DNA from 3 places in the Staphylococcus saccharolyticus genome. Region 2 is predicted to be linked to each of the others. Evidence: predicted binding sites of a transcription regulator. Region 2 holds the regulator's gene; each other region holds the start of a gene.

Region 1 (6,424 bases), 1.1 Mb from region 2:
AGCATACGGACCTGGACTTTCTCCTGATACTTTAAAAAAGAAATATGGTATTGAGGGAGAGTTATATAAGTTAGCTTCTAATGAAAATTTATATGGTCCTACTCCTAAAGTAAAAGAGGTGATTAAGGCTCAATTGGATAATCTCTATTATTACCCAGAGTCAGGGTCACCAGCACTAAAAGAGGTACTCAGCAAGCATCTTCATGTTGATGCTTCTCGAATTTTATTTGGTGCTGGTTTAGATGAAGTAATCCTTATGATTTCTAGGGCAGTATTGACAAAAGGCGATACAGTTGTCACTAGTGAGGCTACATTTGACCAATATTATCATAATGCAATAGTAGAATCTGCGGAAGTCATTCAAGTACCGTTGAAAAATGGGGGGTATGATTTAGAAGGTATTCTTAATCATATCGAAGATACTACGGCATTAGTTTGGTTGTGTAATCCAAATAACCCTACAGGTACTTATTTTAGTCACGATGAATTACATCATTTTCTAGAACGTGTTCCAAGTCACATTCCTGTTCTTATTGATGAAGCATATGTGGAATTTGTGACAGTTAATGATTTTCCAGACACATTAAAATTACAAGAAGCATTTAACAATGCATTCTTATTACGTACGTTTTCAAAAGCATATGGTTTAAGAGTTGGATATGTGGTGGCTTCATCGGATGCTATTGAGAAATGGAATATTATCAGACCACCTTTTAATGTGACAAGACTCTCGGAATACGCAGCTATAGCAGCTTTAGAAGATCAAATATATTTAAATGAGATTACTCAAATAAATGCGAAGGAGCGTGAGAAATTCTATCAAATTCCACAAAGTGAGCATTTTTTACCAAGTTAAACTAACTTTGTTTTTGTGCAAACAACAAGGAGTAAAGAATTATATGATGAATTATTAAACGTCGGATGTATTACAAGACAATTTACAAATGGAGTAAGAATTACCATCGGTTTTCCAGAACAAAACGAGAAAATGTTAGCAGTATTGAAGCAGTTTAAATATTAAAACATATGATTATGAAATCATTTTTTGATTTTTTAAAGACGTTATACCATATATAAGTAAGTTCAATTGTATAAATATAGTTATTATACTATATACTGACAACATAAATAGGGAGTGTAAAGAGTTAGATGCGACAAAAAATTGCTATAGATATGGATGAAGTTCTTGCTGATACTTTAGGCGCAGTGATTGAAGTAGTGAATAAGCGAACGGATTTAGGTATCACAGTTGAATCTTTAAATGGTAAAAAACTAAAGCATATGATGCCCGAGCATGAAGGCTTAGTTGCAGAGATATTGAGGGAACTAGACATTTAAATGTCATATCTCATACACAGGAAGTTGTTAAAAAGTTAAATGAACAGTACGATATCTATATTGCGACTGCAGCTATGGACGTTCTGACTTCATTTGAGTGGTTATTAGAATTCTTTCCTTTCTTAGAGCCTCAACACTTTGTCTTTTGTGGTAGAAAGAATATTATTAATGCAGATTTTCTTATTGACGATAATCCAAAACAACTAGAAATTTTTGAAGATAAATCTATAATGTTTACCATCATAATGTGAATGAACATAGATTTGATCGCGTAAGCGGTTGGAGAGATGTCGAAAATTATTTTAATTCTATTAAAGAGTAATGAAAAATAAAAAGTCATAGGTTACATTTTAGGATGACCTATGACTTTTTTATTATGTTATCAATTTGTGAAATTATTTTTCATAATCATAAGCTGTTTGAATAATGCCTTTAAGTTCACTTATTAATGGTTCTTTAGGGTTGGCAGTTGTACATTGATCTTCAAAAGCTAATTCAGCCATTCTATCTATAGTAGAATTAAGCACTTCTTCAGTGACGCCTTGTGATTTTAAATTCATATCGATACCGACTGAACATCCTAAATCGTAAACTGCATTAGCTAGAGCTTCTACCAATTCTTCAGTTGTGTTTCCTTTAAGTCCTAAAAATCTTGCAATATCTGCATAGTTAGTATCTGCTCTAAAGAAGTCATATTTAGGAAATAGAGCATGTTTTTGAGGATCTTTAGCATTATAACGAATAACATGTGGTAATAAAATAGCATTCGTTCTACCATGTGAAATGCCATATTCTCCGCCAATTTTATGTGCAATAGAGTGTGAAATTCCTAAAAACGCATTTGCAAATGCCATACCAGCCATTGTTGAAGCATTATGCATTTTTTCTCTTGATAATTTGTCATTATCATATACTGATGATTTTAGGTAATCAAATGATAGCTTAATTGCTTGTAAGCTTAGGCCTCTTGTGTAATCAGAAGCCATTACAGAAACATAAGATTCTATCGCATGTGTCAAAACATCCATCCCTGTATCAGCAGTGACACTTTTAGGGACACTTAATACAAATTGTGGATCGACAATAGCTATATCAGGTGTTAAAGCGTAATCTGCTAGTGGATATTTTACATGTGTTTCACTATCAGTAATAACTGCAAATGGAGTTACTTCTGAACCGGTACCTGATGTAGTAGGAATACATATTAATTTAGCGTTTTCAGGTTTTCCAATTTTATAGGTACGTTTACGAATATCTAAGAATTTTTGTTTTGCTCCAAAAAATGATGTTTCTGGGTGTTCAAAGAACATCCACATCGCCTTGGCTGCATCCATTGCAGAACCGCCACCTAGAGCAATAACTGTATCAGGTTGGAAATTAATAAACATTTCTAACCCTTTATAAACTGTTTGAGTTGATGGATTTGGTTCAACTTCGTTAAATATTTTGATTTGAGGTTGGTTTTCTCGGCGTCTTAAAACACTTTCAACTATATCTGAGTAACCAATTTTTACCATTCCAGGGTCACATACAATCATTACACGCTCAATATTTTCCATCTCTTTCAGATACATAACTGAATTTTCTTCAAAATAAACTTTAGGTGGAAGTTTGAACCATTGCATGTTATTACGACGTTTAGCAATTGTTTTAATATTTAATAAGTCTACTGCACTTACATTATGAGAAATAGAGTTTCTACCATAAGAACCACAACCTAATGTGAGTGATGGGATTAATTCGTTATACATATCTCCAATTCCTCCAACAGCTGAAGGTGTATTTACTAACACACGACAAGCTTTCATTTTAAGTCCGAAGGTTTGTTGTAACTGACTATCTTCTGTGTGAATAACGGCTGTGTGACCTAAACCTCCAAATTCTAGAGTTTCTTCACAAATTTGGAGAGCGTGTTTTGCAGATTTTGCTGTCACCAATGCAAGTACTGGTGATAATTTTTCACGTGATAATGGATAATCTTTTCCAACACCATCAATTTCTGCTACTAATAATTTAGTGTTTTGTGGCACACGAATACCTGAGAGTTGGGCAATATCAACTGCAGATTTACCTACAATATCAGGTTTAACTGCAGTTTTATCTTCATTCATGATAGCATCTTCTAATTGTTGAAGTTCGTTTTTGTTAACAAAGTATGTTTGATGTAATTTAAATTCTTTAACGACCTCTGTGTAAACTTCTTTGTCAACAACCATGACTTGCTCAGAGGCACAAATCATACCATTATCAAATGTTTTAGAACCTATAATATCATTAACTGCACGTTTAATGTGTGCAGTCTTTTCAATATAAGTAGGGACATTACCTGGACCAACTCCTAACGCAGGTTTACCTGTTGAATAAGCAGATTTAACCATTCCAGATCCTCCAGTTGCAAGTACTAAAGCAATATCTTTGTGATTCATTAATTGTTTAGTTGCTTCAATTGATGGTACATCTATCCATTGAATAATATCCTTTGGTGCTCCTGTTTTAATGGCAGCTTCTAATATAACTTCAGCTGCTCGTTTTGATGATTGTTGTGCACTTGGGTGAAAGGCAAAAATGATTGGATTACCCGTTTTGATAGCAATCATTGCTTTGAAAATTGTCGTAGACGTAGGGTTAGTAGTTGGTGTAACACCGCAAATGACACCTACAGGTTCAGCAACATATGTTAATCCTTTTTGTTTATCTTCTCCAATAATACCTACAGTCTTGTTTTTTTTAATTGAATTCCATATGTACTCTGAAGCATATAAATTTTTAATTGCTTTATCTTCATATATACCTCTACCAGTTTCATCGTAAGCTAGTTTAGCTAGATGCATATGCTGATCAACAGCGGCCATACTCATATGATGGACGATTTGATTAATCTCTTGTTGAGATTTTTTAGATAATTCTTTTAGAGCTTTTTGTCCTTTTTCTGCTAATGAATTAATCATTTTTGCGACTTCTTCTTTGTTCATTTCATGATTACTTTTTTCTGATATAGCTAACATATACAACCACTCCTTAGAGATTGTGAATTATTTCACAAATATTATAGTACACCTTTTTCTAAATTAAAAGAAAATTTAGAATGATAGATGTGTAAATGTGATTTTTATATGAACAACTAGTTATATTATCTGTTATATCGTAAATATAGAGAAACAGCATATTTAATAGTATAGAGGAACATTTGTAATTTTAAAAAATTCATTTTTGGAGGAAGAAAAATTTTTGTGGTAAAAAAATTAAGTACGAAATAAAAAATCGTAACTGATTTATTTTTTAAATTAATTGTAATTTGAATAAATATTGGAAGTCGATTGTATTTAATCGTTGAGTTCAGTGACAGTAAGAAGTTGTATTGTTTTTGGTAACACTTTGATTTCAATTGGTTTTTCTAAACTTATTTCGCCATCAATATCTATTTTCATAGTCGGTTCTGTAGAAAGTGAAATGTGCTTGCCAGATAAATGATCAATACCTTCTGTAATTTCATTCCAATTCATACTATCACGTTTTTTGAAAATATCATTCAAAATACTAAAGCTTTGATCATTTTGATCATTGAAAATAAAAGTATTTGCTTCACCATCTTGAGGAGATAAATCTGTTAAAGGAATTCGTCCACCACCAATGTTAGGTCCATTAGCAATAAGTATCATTGAGGTATTTCCTTTCTTCTCTTTACCATCTATATTAAGTGTAAAATCAAATTTACTAGGATTAAGTAACGTTTTAACAGTAGAGTCAATGTAACTGAGTTTGCCAAAAATGTCTTTTGAATCTTCTTGAACATTTTCTGCATTTTGAACGATTAACCCTAAACCACCAAAGTTAAGTACATATCTATTATTGACTTTAAGAATATCATAAGGTTGCACTTGTGAAGTTAATAATTGTTCGCTCGCATTTTTAAAATTAGGATGAAGATTTAATGTCTTAGTAAAATCATTAAATGTACCTCCAGGAATAATTCCAATAGGTAATTCTAAATCATATTGCATAACACCATTAACCAGTTCATTAACAGTACCATTCCTCCTAAAATAAATAAAATATCTGTATCTGAATCATAATTGTGATGTTTAATATTTTCACAGTATTTTATAATGTCTCCTTTTTTTTCACTTAACTGAATAGAGAGACGTTTGTACATGGAGCTTAAAGATTTGGTGACTTCACCAAGGCCATCATAAATATTTTTTAACCCACTATGTTCATGATAGAAAAGAACACCATGATTGTATCTATTTTTCATAAATGTATGCCCACTTTCATAAAAATCTATTAGTGATAGAATTACCCGATTTTTTAGAAATTAAATGATAATTAATCATTATTATAAAATAAAAAGTTGGATTATTGTAACAAAATTGTGCTAAAATTGACGATAAATAGGGTTAGTGTTTTGATAAGTGGATATAAAAAAGCTGCCGACATCTGTCGACAGTTTCAGTTTAAAATATATGGTTTAACGAATCCCTTTCATAGCTTTGGTAATTTTAGGTGTGAAAACTAAAATAATTAGAGTAATCACAGCTGCAGTTACACCTAAGAAGATAAAATAATTTGTTTGACCGAGTGGTTTAATTAATTTAACTAAAGTACCATTTAAAGCTTGTGCAGAAGCATTCGTCAATAACCATAAACTCATCATTTGTGCGTTAAATGCCTTTGGTGCTAACTTAACAGCTGCACTATTACCTGTAGGAGATAAGCATAATTCACCAACAACACAAATAATATATGAAAGAATAACCCAATTCACTGAGAAATGTGTGTCACCATATATATTACCAATAATACCTATAAGGATATATGACGAACCTGCTAATAATGTACCGATAGCAAATTTGATAGGTAAGCTAGGTTGCTTTTTACCTAATTTTTGCCATATAGCAGAAACGACAGGCGCAAATAGTAAGATAAATAATGGATTAATTGATTGGAAAATAGCTTCTCCAAAATTTGTTTTCCAACCGAAAAGATTCACTTTCATATCTGAATGTTCAATTCCATATATATTTAAAACGTTAGACCCTTGTTCTTGAATAGCCCAGAATAACATACCTAAAATGAATAGTGGTAT
Region 2 (6,424 bases):
TCTTCTAAGTAGGTGATATGATTTTCATATTCCTCAATTTGAGCTTCTCTTTGCTCAATTTGACGTTCTATCTTTCTTTGATCACGTTTTTGTTGTTTTTGGTTCACGTATGAAGAAGAATTAGTAGTACCTGTTTCACTATCGGTAGTATGTTGTTTTAAAGCTTGTTGTGTCTGAATTGCTTTAGCTTCTTCAGTTTTTTCAATAAAATATTGATAATCTCCAAGGTACATGTGTCCGCCATGATGATTTAAATCAAATACCTTATTAGCAAGTCGATTGATAAAGTAACGGTCATGCGAAACAAATATAATCGTACCTTTAAAATTTTGCAAAGCTTGTTCAAGTATCTCTTTAGAGTCAATATCTAAATGGTTTGTGGGTTCATCCAAAATAAGGACATTATCTCTTTGTAACATTAAAAGTGCTAATTGTAATCGTGCCTTTTCACCGCCAGATAAATCATTGATTACTTTTTTAACATCATCCTGAACAAATAAAAAACGCCCTAATACTGCACGCACATCTTTCTCATTCATAGTTGGATACTGATCCCATACGTAATCAAGTATGGTCTTGTTTGATTTAAATTCAGCTTGTTTTTGATCATAATAACCAATTTGTAAATTAGCGCCATAAGTAATCTCTCCTGCAAGTTTAGATTGCTTTTCGACAATTGTTTTAATAAGTGTTGTCTTTCCAACACCATTTGGGCCTATGATTGCAATATGATCTCCCTTTGATATCTCAATATTTATTGGGTCAGTAATAGGAACTTCATAACCAATTTCTAAATCTTTGATGTGCATGACATCGTTTCCTGTATTTCTATCAAAGTTAAATTGCATATTAGCGCTACGAGCATCAATCATAGGTTTATCTATGCGATGCATTTTTTCTAAAGTTTTACGCCGACTTTTAGCCATTCCACTTGTTGAAGCACGAGTAATATTTTTTTTGACAAATGTTTCTAAACGTTTAATTTCCTCTTGCTGATTCTCAAATTCTTGCATACGTTTTTTATAATATTGGTCACGCTGTTCGATAAATTGTTCATAATTCCCCACATAACGTTTGAAATTTCCCAAAGCCACATCATAAATTTGTGTAACAATTTTATCTAAAAAGTATCTATCATGACTAATAATAACGATTGCACCTTTAAAGAATTTCAAGTAATCTTCTAACCATTGAGTTGTTTCTAAATCAAGATGGTTAGTAGGTTCATCGAGTAGAAGTAAGTCTGGTTCTTTAAGTAGCATTTGAGCAAGTGAAAGACGTGTTTTTTGACCACCAGAGAAATCATTAATTGGCTTATTAAAATCTTTTTCAGTAAAATGAAGTCCGTGAAGTACAGTTTTTATTTTACTTTCATATTGATAGCCTTCAAGTTGTTCAAAACGATTGGTTAACGATTCATATCTTTCAATGTGTTCACGATAAGTCTCAGTTTCATATTCATGAGTATGTGTGGCGAACCAATCAGTTTCTGATTTAAACATTTCTTCTATATTTTTTATATGTTTAAACGGTTTTGACATTTCTTCAAAAACAGTGGCGTCAGAATCAAGAGTCATTTGTTGTGTTAAATAACTCATTTTTAAATTTTTAATTTTAGAAATATGACCACTATCAAAATTTTCTACGCCTGCTATAATCTTCATTAAAGTTGATTTACCAGCACCGTTACGGCCGACAACTCCAATACGTTCTCCAGTTTTAACTTCAAAATTGACGTCTGTAAAGATATCTTCACCATCGAACGATTTTGAGATGTCATTAAGTTGTAAAAGTATCATTCGATTCTCACCTTTCTAATTTGTTTATTTAGGTATAAACTATATATAAACACTTAGTTTTTTTATTAATTTTATTTTATGGGAATTATAAATTATTAACTTTTTTATTGGAAATAAAAAACTATCTACAATCAATTCGGTGGGATAAGAAAAGTTTATTATACTCAATTATCTCTATTTTACAGTATTCATTGCTTACATGAAACTGAGATATTTATTTTTAAAATTTAATAATGTATAATATTTAAGTATTCGTTGTAGGCAATTATTTGTATTTTAAAAAGAGCCTTCAACTTAATTGACTACGTGTTTGAATACTTAAAATAGCATTAATTCAAACTTCAAGGGGGACAAAATGAATGCCAGAGAACACTAAAATTCCTCGAGCTACTCTAAAACGTTTACCTTTATATTATAGATTTGTAAGTATTCTAAAATCTAAAGGGATTGACCGAGTAAATTCAAAAGCAATCAGTGAAGCTTTACAAATAGATTCAGCAACTATTCGTCGAGACTTTTCTTATTTTGGAGAATTAGGTAAAAAAGGTTATGGATATAATGTCGATAGTATGTTGGAATTTTTCAAATCAGAGCTAAGTGAAAGCGATGAAATTAAAATCGCTATTGTGGGAGTAGGGAACTTAGGACGTGCGTTACTTACATATAATTTCTCAATTCATGATGAGATGACAATTACAGAAGCGTTTGATGTTAGAGAACACATCGTTGGCGAAGAAATTGGAAATGTAGTAGTTAAACATAGCGATGAAATTAAATCGGCAGTTGAAGCGGAAGATATCGATGTCGTAATTTTAACGACACCTGAGAAAGTAGCACAACAAGTTGTTAATCAACTTGTTAAAGCTGGTATAAAAGGTATACTTAATTTTACACCAAGTCGAGTTAAAACACCTCAAGATGTACAAGTTCATCATATTGATTTTGGTATTGAATTACAATCATTGTTATTCTTTATGAAAAATTATAGTAAATAATTTTTTAAAAAAGTCAAAAAGCATTACAATGCTAATATTAGCATCCTCATTGGAGGGTGCTTTTTTATTTAAGAAAAAATGATATATTATAATTAATTATATAAAAATAGATGAGGTGTGATGTCATTATGAGTATAGAAGCCAATTGCACATTTAAGCCGCATATTCAACGTATAATGATAGTTCCAGGTAGGCTTGCAATAGATGGAAATACACTGACTTTTAAGGCTTATGGAAAAGAGCTTACCCCCTTTAGTGTTGAATTTGACACGACTAAAATTGTTAGATATAAACATGTAAAGGGATTACTAGGTCATAAATTATTTATTTATTATAGTGATCATGAATGGTATAAGTTTAGTCAATTTTCAAAAGAAGAGCTCATTAATATTTTAAAAGAATTAGCATAAACTAATATTAAAATTTTGAATATTTGCAAAAAGATTCCTTTTTTACTATAACACCTTATATTTATATCGGAAAAGTATGGTAAAAATGTTATGGATGATTATTAGTGGACTTATGGTCGGTGTATTATTAGGTTTTGTAATGCAAAGAACACGCTTTTGCCTAGCAGGTGGCTTTAGGGATATGTATGTTCAAAAAAATAATAAGATGTTTTATGCATTACTTGTTACAATTACAATACAAAGTATTGGTTTGCTTATTCTTACGGGTGTTAATGTAATTATAGTTCCTACCCATACCTTTCCAATCATAGGTACTGTTATGGGTTCTTTTATTTTTGGTATAGGAATTGTGTTAGTGGGTGGTTGTGCTACAGGTACATGGTATAGAGCAGGTGAAGGATTGATTGGCAGTTGGATAATCTTAGTACTCAATGACCTCTGCTGTAACAAAAAATGGCGTTTTATTGCCAGTGATGCGTTTTATAAATGAACCTACTCATACAAGCTCGAGTATGTCTCAAACGATAGGTGTACCCAATTGGATACTTGTTTTGATTTTGACAATAATCACTACCGTTGTAGTTGTTAAGACATTAAGTAAACCAAAGGTGATTGTTCCTACATTAAAACAAAATTATAGAGGAATGAGACATTATCTATTTGAAAAAAGATATCATCCATTTATTGCAGGAATTGTAGTGGGGTTAATCGCACTACCCGTATGGCCAATGAGTGAATCTACGGGTAGACTTCATGGTTAGGTATTACTACACCATCTGCCAATTTAATAAATTTTCTTATTACTGGGAATACTAAGTTTATTGATTGGGGAGTCTTATTGGTTTTAGGTATCTTTGTAGGTTCTTACATAACAGCACGAGGTTCTAGAGAATTTAAGTGGTGCTTACCAGATAAGACAACGATTCGAAATAGTGCAATAGGTGGCATATTTATGGGCTTTGGTACGTCAGTAGCAGGAGGTTGTTCTATTGGTAACGGATTAGTTGAAACAGCTGTTATGAGTTGGCAAGGGTGGATAGGACTTGCTTCAATGATTATTGGTGTTTGGTTTATGAGTTACTTTATTTTTGTGAGACCGATGAAAAAATTGTGTCAATCATCAACGAATGTTGCTACAGCAAGTAGCGTAAGCGATTAAATCATTTAAGGAGGTTTATATGATATGGTACATGAACTGGGTACAGTAGGAATGGTTTGTCCATTCCCATTAATATAGAAGCTCAAAAGAAAATGTTGGAATTAAAACATGGAGACGAATTAAAAATTGATTTTGATTGTACTCAAGCAACCGAATCCATACCCAATTGGGCTGCTGAAAATGGCTACCCTTTAACTAACTATGAACAACTTGATGATGCATCTTGGACAATTACAGTACAAAAAGCATAATTATTTTAAATTAGTTTGACTAGCGAATGCTAAATTCGCTAGTTTTTTATATCAATAAAAATTGAATTAATCACTTTAGTGTTATTTAAATTTACATATTGTGTAATATTACCTTACCAAATTTTGCACTTCCATAAATCACTCATTATGATGTTGATAAAGGAAGTGGTAAGAATGAATATGGATGATACAATATTTCTATTTCTATGTACATTATTAGTTTGGTTAATGACTCCAGGATTAAGTTTATTTTATGGAGGACTTGTCCAATCAAAAAATGCTTTAGATACAGTTATGCAAAGTATGACTGCTATCGTTATCGTCACTTTTGTATGGATGGTCATTGGCTTTTCAATCAGCTTCGATGAGGGAAATGATTGGTTAGGTGTTTTGAAATTTTTAGGTTTAAACCACGTAGGCTTTGCAACGTCTAAAGTGTTAAGTCCTCACGTTCCCTTAGCACAATTTATGTTATTCCAAATGATGTTCTGTACGATAGCCATCTCTATTTTATCAGGTTCTATAGCTGAAAAAATGAGATTTATACCGTATGTTATTTTTGTAGGATTATGGGTTGTGCTCATTTATAGTCCAGTTGCTCACTGGGTTTGGGGTGTGGATAGATTATTAAATTAGGTGCCATTGATTATGCTGGAGGTACAGTGATCCATATTACATCCGGTGTATCTGGATTGATTTTAGGTATAGTGATAGGGGTTGGTAAGAAACAAGAGAAATAACCTACTCATCACGCTAATAGGTGGTATTTTAGTATGGTTAGGATGGTATGGTTTCAATGTTGGTAGTGCATTCACATTCGATCAAATTGCCTTGGCATCTTTTGTCAATACTGTCATTGCTGCTAGTGCAGGCACATTTGGTTGGTTAATACTCGAATATGTACTTAAGAAAACAACAAGTCTTTTAGGGTTATTATCAGGTGCACTTTCTGGTCTCGTAGCAATTACGCCAGCTGCAGGATATGTCAGTTACCTTAGTACAACGTTGATTGCAATTATTGGTGGAATTGGTTGTTATATTGTGATTAACTTAATTAAGGTTAAATTGCAGTATAACGATGCTTTGGATGCATTTGGTATTCATGGTGTTGGTGGTGTACTTGGTGCAGTACTAACAGGAGTATTCCAATCACACCAAGTGAATGACGCTGTTGAAAATGGATTAATTTATACAGGAGACTTTAAAATTATACTTATTCAATTTACCGTTGCTATAGCAACAGTTATATTTAGCGCAATAGTTACATACATCATCGCTAGAATAATAAAAGTATTTACACCTTTAGCAACGACTAAAGAAGAAGATAAGACAGGTCTTGACGAGATTGTTCATGGCGAAAAAGCATATTTTTATGGTGAACTAAACAAGTTTAATCGCCATATGAAATTTTAAAATTTATGATTATATTAAGTGACTCATCTATCTTATCAATTTACATGTACTAAACTTATGATAATTATTTAAAGCGATTACACTTATGATAAAATAAGTATAAGTTATTGATATCATGATAGGTGAGTTTTTTATATGAAAAATATTTCCGATATTGCAAAATTAGCAGGTGTTTCAAAAAGTACTGTTTCAAGATTTTTAAACAATGGTTCAGTGAGTCATAACACAAAAGAAAAATTAACAAAAGTTATTGAGGATACTAACTATCAGCCAAATCAATTTGCGCAAAGTTTACGTGCTCGACGTACTCATTTAATAGGTGCGATTATTCCACGTATGAATTCTTATGCGGTTGATGAAACAATTAAAGGGTTAATACATCAGTGCCAACATCCAT
Region 3 (6,424 bases), 310 kb from region 2:
ATCATGGCTCCATCTTTCTCTATACATTTTTTCCCATTCTCGACTTTTATGTTCCAAAACTGACCAATTTCCATTAAACTTTTCTGTTGGTTTAAAGAAATTTAATCCAAATTTTCTCATTTATATTAATCCTCCCACCATAAAAGGTTTAATCCTCACTCATACATGTATCATGTAATTTAATTGTACATTTTTTCACAATATTTTTATATTAGGGATTTACCTATTTGATTACGGGGAATCCCTAGAAAAAGAGGCACCCAATGTGCCTCTTTTTAAACATATACATATTCAATTTCTTTGTATTGCAATAGCTCATTGTATAAATGTTGTTGTGAAACATGATAATGGTGATCAAAATCTATCAGACATTGGTAGCCATCTTCATATAGTTCTTCAGCTTTAGCGAGTGCTAGAGGTTTATCTCCTTTGATAACATAGTACTTGTGCGACAATATTTCATGTTTACATATTGAAGTATTATCAAAGTATGATATTAAATGTCCTAAAATACATATTCCCGGTCGACCATCTAGGTGATGTAATGTTAATTCATGCTCAATCGTACTAAGTGTTCCGGTAATAATTTGTTGGTTAAAACACGAAGCATTAAAGACAATAGCAATTGGATAGTCTTCATCTGTATATGTTTCTATTTGTTTGAGAATATGGCCTAATCGTTTAATCCCCATATAAATTGCTAAAGTTCCACCATTAATAAGATTTCGTATATCTGTATCATGATCAATAGAATCTTTAAAATGACCAGTTGAAAATGTCACACTTGGTGCAACAGAGCGCATTGTTAGTCCCATATTCATCGAAGCTACAGCTGCACTAGCTGACGTTATTCCTGGAACAATTTCATAGTTAATTTGATGCTTTGCTAGTGTATGAACTTCTTCAGTAATTCTACCAAAAATAGCAGGATCGCCACCTTTTAATCGCACTACATATTGATAATGTTTTGCAGCTTCAACTATTTTCAAATTAATTTCTTCTTGTTGAATATGTTTAAAGTATGGCTTTTTACCTACATTAATAACTTTTGTTTCAGGAGATGCATATTGCAAAATTAATGGATTAACTAAACGATCATATAAAATAACATCTGCCTTTTTAATTAACCGTTCCGCTTTTTTAGTTAATAAGTTTGGGTTTCCTGGTCCTGCACCTATAAGGTAAACTGTGCCAGGTAATTCTACAGACATAAATAAACGTCCCCGTCAATCACTTCTACTTCGTATGTTTCTACACAGCCCGTATCTGGCTCTTGCACTTCACCTGATTTCAATGCAATTTTTTGATCATGCAAAGGACAATACACGAAATCGCCGCTTACAGTTCCCTCAGTTAATGGTCCTTGTTTATGTGGACACATATTTCCTATCGCGTAAATATCTCCATTTTCAGTTAAAAATATACCTATTTCTTTCCCATCTACAACGACTTTTTTACCAATTTGTGGTGCCAACGCTTCAACACGAGTTACTTTAATTTTCTCAATGGCTCTCATTATTTCACCTTCTCAACTTCAAAGATTTTTTGTTCGTTTTTATCTTCAACAATTGCTTCCCATGGTTCTTTTTCAACTGCTTTTTTCGCTTCCATGATTCTTAAATATAACGCTTTTTGTTTATCTTTATTTAATACGATATCTTTAACATTATCGAATCCCATACGCTCTAACCATGGTGCTGTTCTTTCAGCATAAATACCTGTTTCCCTATAATATTGCATAATTGCTCCACATAGCTGAATCACTTCATCTTCAGTTTCCACAGTAGTTAATAACTTACCAACTGTTACATCAGTGCCGCCGTTTCCACCGATATAAATTTGATAGCCATTTTCAACTGAAATAACACCAAAGTCTTTAACACCAGATTCAACACAGCTTCTTGGACATCCTGAAACACCCATTTTAAATTTGTGAGGTGTATCTATATATTCAAATGTCTTTTCAAGTCTAATACCTAGTCGAATCGTATATTGTGTTCCAAAACGACAAAATTCTTTACCTACACAACTTTTGACTGAACGTGTCTTTTTACCATAAGCTGACGCAGAACGCATACCTAAATCTTCCCATACTTTCGGTAGCTCTTCTTTTTTCAATCCATATAGACCAACGCGTTGTGAACCTGTAACTTTAACAAGTGGCACATTATATTTTTTAGCTACTTCGCCTAATCTAATCAATTGATCGGCGTCAGTAACTCCACCACGCATTTGAGGGATGACTGAGAAAGTTCCATCATTTTGAATATTTGCAAGATATCTTTCGTTAGCAAAACGTGAATCTTTTTCATCATGATGCTCGAATGGATAAACCATATTTAAATAATAGTTAATAGCAGGTCGACATTTAGGACATCCATTTTTATCTTTGAAATCTAAAACATGGCGGACTTCTTTAGATGTTTTGAATCCTTTAGCTCTAATTTGAGTAACAATTTGATCTCTTGTTAAATCTGTACAAGGGCAAATACCTGAAGGTTTAGCCGCTACAAAATCATCACCGAGTGTATACTGTAACAATTCGCCAATCTGTCCTTTACATTTACCACATGAATTACCAGCTTTAGTAGCTTTAGTTACTTCATCAACTGATGTTAAACCTTTTGTCGTAATGGCATTTACAATTGTTCCTTTATCAACGCCGTTACATCCACAAATTATTTCGTCATCATCCATATCCGCAATTGACGTAGTTGCATCCTCATTGCCTTTATGAAGTAAAGATACGAGTGTATAATCTTCAAGTGTTTCGTGTTTTTTCATCATGTTATAAAATCTTGAACCATCATCTGTATCGCCATAGAGTACAGCTCCAACAACTTGTCCTCCACTTAAATAAACCTTTTTATAAATATTATCGACACTGTTGAAGATTTCTACACCATGTACCTCATCATTTTCAACAATTTGTCCAGCGCTATATAAATCACAACCTGAAACTTTTAAAGATGTAAATGTTGTAGAACCTTTATAGCCATCTGATTCTTTACCTGTTAAATAATCTGCAAGTACTTTACCTTGTTCATATAGAGGTGCTACTAAACCATAAACTTTTCCATTATGCTCAGCACACTCTCCTACAGCATATATGTTAGGATCTGACGTTTGCATATAGTCATTTACTACAATTCCTCTATTAACTTCAAGTCCACTGTCTTTAGCAACTTCAGTATATGGTCTTATGCCTACAGCCATGACAACTAAATCAGTCTCTATGACACGACCATCCGACAATTTAATAGCTTCAACATCTTCATCGCCTATAATTTCTTTAGAGTTTGCTTGAAGTTCAATTTTCATTCCTTGTTTTTCTAAATCTGCTTTAAGCATCTCTCCAGCTTTATGGTCAAGTTGCATTTCCATTAACCAATCAGCTAGATGCAGTACAGTCACTTCCATTCCTTGATCTAATAAGCCACGTGCACATTCTAATCCTAATAGACCCCCACCAATAACGACTGCATGTTTTTTTGTTTTCGCAATTTCAATCATTTTATTGGTATCATCAATTGTTCTCCAACCAATCACACTTGGAAAATCGAAACCTTTGATAGGTAATACAAAAGCTTTAGAACCCGTAGCAAATATACAAATGTCATAATCAACAGTGACACCTTTTGAAGTAGTTAAAACTTTATTGTCTCTATCTACTTTTTGAACAGGATCATCAGTAATAAGCATAATATCATGTTCTTCATACCATTTATATGAATTCATGATTATATCTTCAAGAGTCATCTTTTTTTGTAAAATATTTGATAACATAATTCTGTTATAGTTCGGATAGGGTTCTTTTCCGATTATTGTAATATCAAATTGCGAATCCAAACGCTCTAGGATTTCCTCTATCGTTCTCAAACCCGCCATTCCATTACCAATCATTACTAATTTTTGTTTCATCATACTTATATGCCCCTTCTATCACTTTAAATTTTAATTAAGAACCTAAATGCAAAATTATAAAAAGGTTAGATGTTTGATTTTTGTGTTTCTTACTTCACTTTTATCTTATACCAAAAATCAATATTTTTGTGATTATATTCACATTTTCAGGTAAAATCGGGGAATTCCCTAATATTCGTAAAATGTATAAAATCCCGATATTGTAGCTGTTTAAAAAGAAGGTTTTAAGCCTATTTACATCTATCTATTAACCGTCAAAAATATTAAAAAACCTTAGAAAGATATGTATATTATCCTTCCAAGGCAATCACTTTTTGAATAAATATCATTAACATTGACTTATGTCTGCTCCTTTTCTAAACACAAAGTTCTTCTAGTTTTTCTCTGATAATAAGTTTCAGAATATGGTCAAAGTTTATTGATGGCGTAATATGTATGTCACTAAAAAGCGTCATTTGATCAATAAATGTTTTAACCTTATTGACTAAACGTCCATCAAATAAAAATAATGGAACAATAATAAGCTCATCATAGTTGTTTGAAATCTCATCTAAATCGTTTCTAAATGACAATACACCATATAGCGCTCTTGCGTGTATAAGATGATCAGTATGAATACTTTTTACAAAAGCTTTAAGTTCATCATGTGCTTTTGTAAATCTTCCACTCCCATTACCATGTGCGATAACAACTGTTGCTACTTTTGAACCTTCTTTTAACTGAACATCCGCAATTCTTTTCTCAACTAACTCTGCCATATAAGGATGTGTTCCAAGTGGTTCACTCATTTCACTAACAATATGAGGATATTTACCATTCATCTCTTTTAAAGTTTGGGGAATATCACTGATATAATGCATCGTACTAAAAATGAGTAAAGGAACAATTCTAAATCTAGTTACGCCTTGCTGAATCATGCTTTCCATTGTTATTTCAAGATTTTGTGTATCACTTTCAAGAAATGCCAACTCATAATGATATTGTTCATCTTTTAAAAGCGTAGTTATAAACTCTTCTAATGCTTTATTTTGATCTCCTTTCCTCATTCCATGTGCAACTAAAATATTTCCTATCATTATCATCCCATCCTTTGTAAAATTGATTATTAATAGTTGTAAAATATTAAAAAATAAAGCACGTGATGTCATTATTTCTGACAAAAATTTTAAATTTTTAATTATAAGTTATATAATAAATACGTTGGCAGTTTACAATTATGTCTAAAATCAAAAACAATATTATTTATAACTAATGCAAATTACTTAATAACGTGTATGCTAAACACAGGAACTGGATTATAAAATGCGCTATTAAACGGACTAACTCTTTGATGCGTTGTAAAATCGATTTCGACCTTAGATGCACCAATTTCGTCTAGTAATTATTGGTCATATAAAGGTCTTTCGCGATGATTAATCAAAATTTTCCTTTTAAGTTACTCATATTTCTCGAGCATCGACTTATCAATGTTTCGATGAATATGCTGTTGAGATAACAAAGCACTATTTATAAAATCATCTTTACCATAATCAGCATCAAAGTTAATGAGGTGTCCTTTTGGCTTAAGGACTCTCAACCATTCTTTATATGCTCTTAGAGGGGTAAGCATTAACCATGTCACATTTCTAGCGATAACCAAATCAAAAGTTGCATCATCAAAGTGCAAATGTGCTGCATCCATAACCTTAAAAGTTGCGGGTATTTTTATATCTTGCGCTAAAGTATGTGTACAGTTAATCATTTCACTTGAAATATCAATACCTGTAACAATACAACCTTCTTGTGCACACGTCATTGCTAAAAATCCGGCTCCTGTGCCGATGTCTAGAACTTTCACATTATCATTAAGTTTGATGTGACGTTCGATTTCTGACAACCATAACTGAGTTTGTTAGCTTTCAAGTTCTTCTTTTTTATTCTGAGCAAAGGAAGCTGCGCGTGCATTCCAGTAGTTAATAATATTGGTTTTAATCATAGACATTTTAAACTCCTATACCTTTTCATGTCATTCATTTTTTAGAAAGGACTTATTTCATGAAAAAATTTATAACTCTTATTGTAATGATATCTTTTATTTTAGCAAGCTGTGGAGGTAATTCAAACAATGATAAAAATACTTTGAATGTAGAAATCCCTTTGAAAACAAAATCAATCGCACCATATGAAACAGATATTCCTGTAAGAGTTGGCGCATTGGAATCATTATTTAAAATGTCAAAAGATGGAAAAGTTAAACCACTTTTAGTAAAAAGTTATCATCAAAAATCAGATGATACTCTAGAACTCACTTTAAAAGATAATGTAAAATTCCAAAATGGACATCAATTAACAGGTGAAGCAGTTAAAAAAAGTCTAGAAGAAGCCATGAAAAAAAGTGATTTATTAAAAGGATCTTTACCTATAAAATCAATATCTGCAAACAATCAAAAAGTAACAATTACTACAAATGAACCTTATCCAGAATTAAAATCAGAGCTTGCTAATCCATTTGCGGCGATTT

What was found. Region 2 encodes Rex, which represses fermentation and respiration genes when NADH is low (regulators of the CRP and FNR family bind a similar motif). Its sites were predicted from a motif close to TTGTGAAATATTTCACAA; they were not measured.
Region 1: a site for Rex is predicted at 4,364-4,381, ahead of adhE (bifunctional acetaldehyde-CoA/alcohol dehydrogenase). Genes of this name have one in related genera too.
Region 3: a site for Rex is predicted at 4,051-4,068, ahead of nirB (nitrite reductase large subunit NirB). Genes of this name have one in related genera too.

What each region holds. Positions count from the first base shown of each region.
Region 1 is NZ_UHDZ01000001.1:1,943,778-1,950,201, reverse strand. Features, by position in the region: partial or broken gene hisC (histidinol-phosphate transaminase) at 1-1,021, shown strand, start outside; partial or broken gene DYE57_RS09545 (5' nucleotidase, NT5C type) at 1,150-1,660, shown strand; gene adhE (bifunctional acetaldehyde-CoA/alcohol dehydrogenase) at 1,734-4,343, opposite strand; partial or broken gene DYE57_RS09535 (diacylglycerol/lipid kinase family protein) at 4,662-5,593, opposite strand; gene DYE57_RS09530 (S-Cys-Gly-3M3SH uptake peptide MFS transporter) at 5,807-6,424, opposite strand, start outside.
Region 2 is NZ_UHDZ01000001.1:861,080-867,503, forward strand. Features, by position in the region: gene abc-f (ribosomal protection-like ABC-F family protein) at 1-1,799, opposite strand, end outside; gene DYE57_RS04115 (redox-sensing transcriptional repressor Rex) at 2,159-2,794, shown strand; gene DYE57_RS04120 (hypothetical protein) at 2,923-3,204, shown strand; partial or broken gene DYE57_RS04125 (YeeE/YedE family protein) at 3,290-4,363, shown strand; partial or broken gene DYE57_RS04130 (sulfurtransferase TusA family protein) at 4,388-4,614, shown strand; partial or broken gene DYE57_RS04135 (ammonium transporter) at 4,789-6,027, shown strand; partial or broken gene DYE57_RS11815 (LacI family DNA-binding transcriptional regulator) at 6,163-6,424, shown strand, end outside.
Region 3 is NZ_UHDZ01000001.1:547,183-553,606, reverse strand. Features, by position in the region: gene DYE57_RS02460 (nitrate reductase subunit alpha) at 1-120, opposite strand, end outside; gene cobA (uroporphyrinogen-III C-methyltransferase) at 276-1,211, opposite strand; gene nirD (nitrite reductase small subunit NirD) at 1,202-1,516, opposite strand; gene nirB (nitrite reductase large subunit NirB) at 1,516-3,924, opposite strand; gene DYE57_RS02440 (sirohydrochlorin chelatase) at 4,281-5,000, opposite strand; gene DYE57_RS12215 (class I SAM-dependent methyltransferase) at 5,360-5,800, opposite strand; gene nikA (nickel ABC transporter substrate-binding protein) at 5,959-6,424, shown strand, end outside.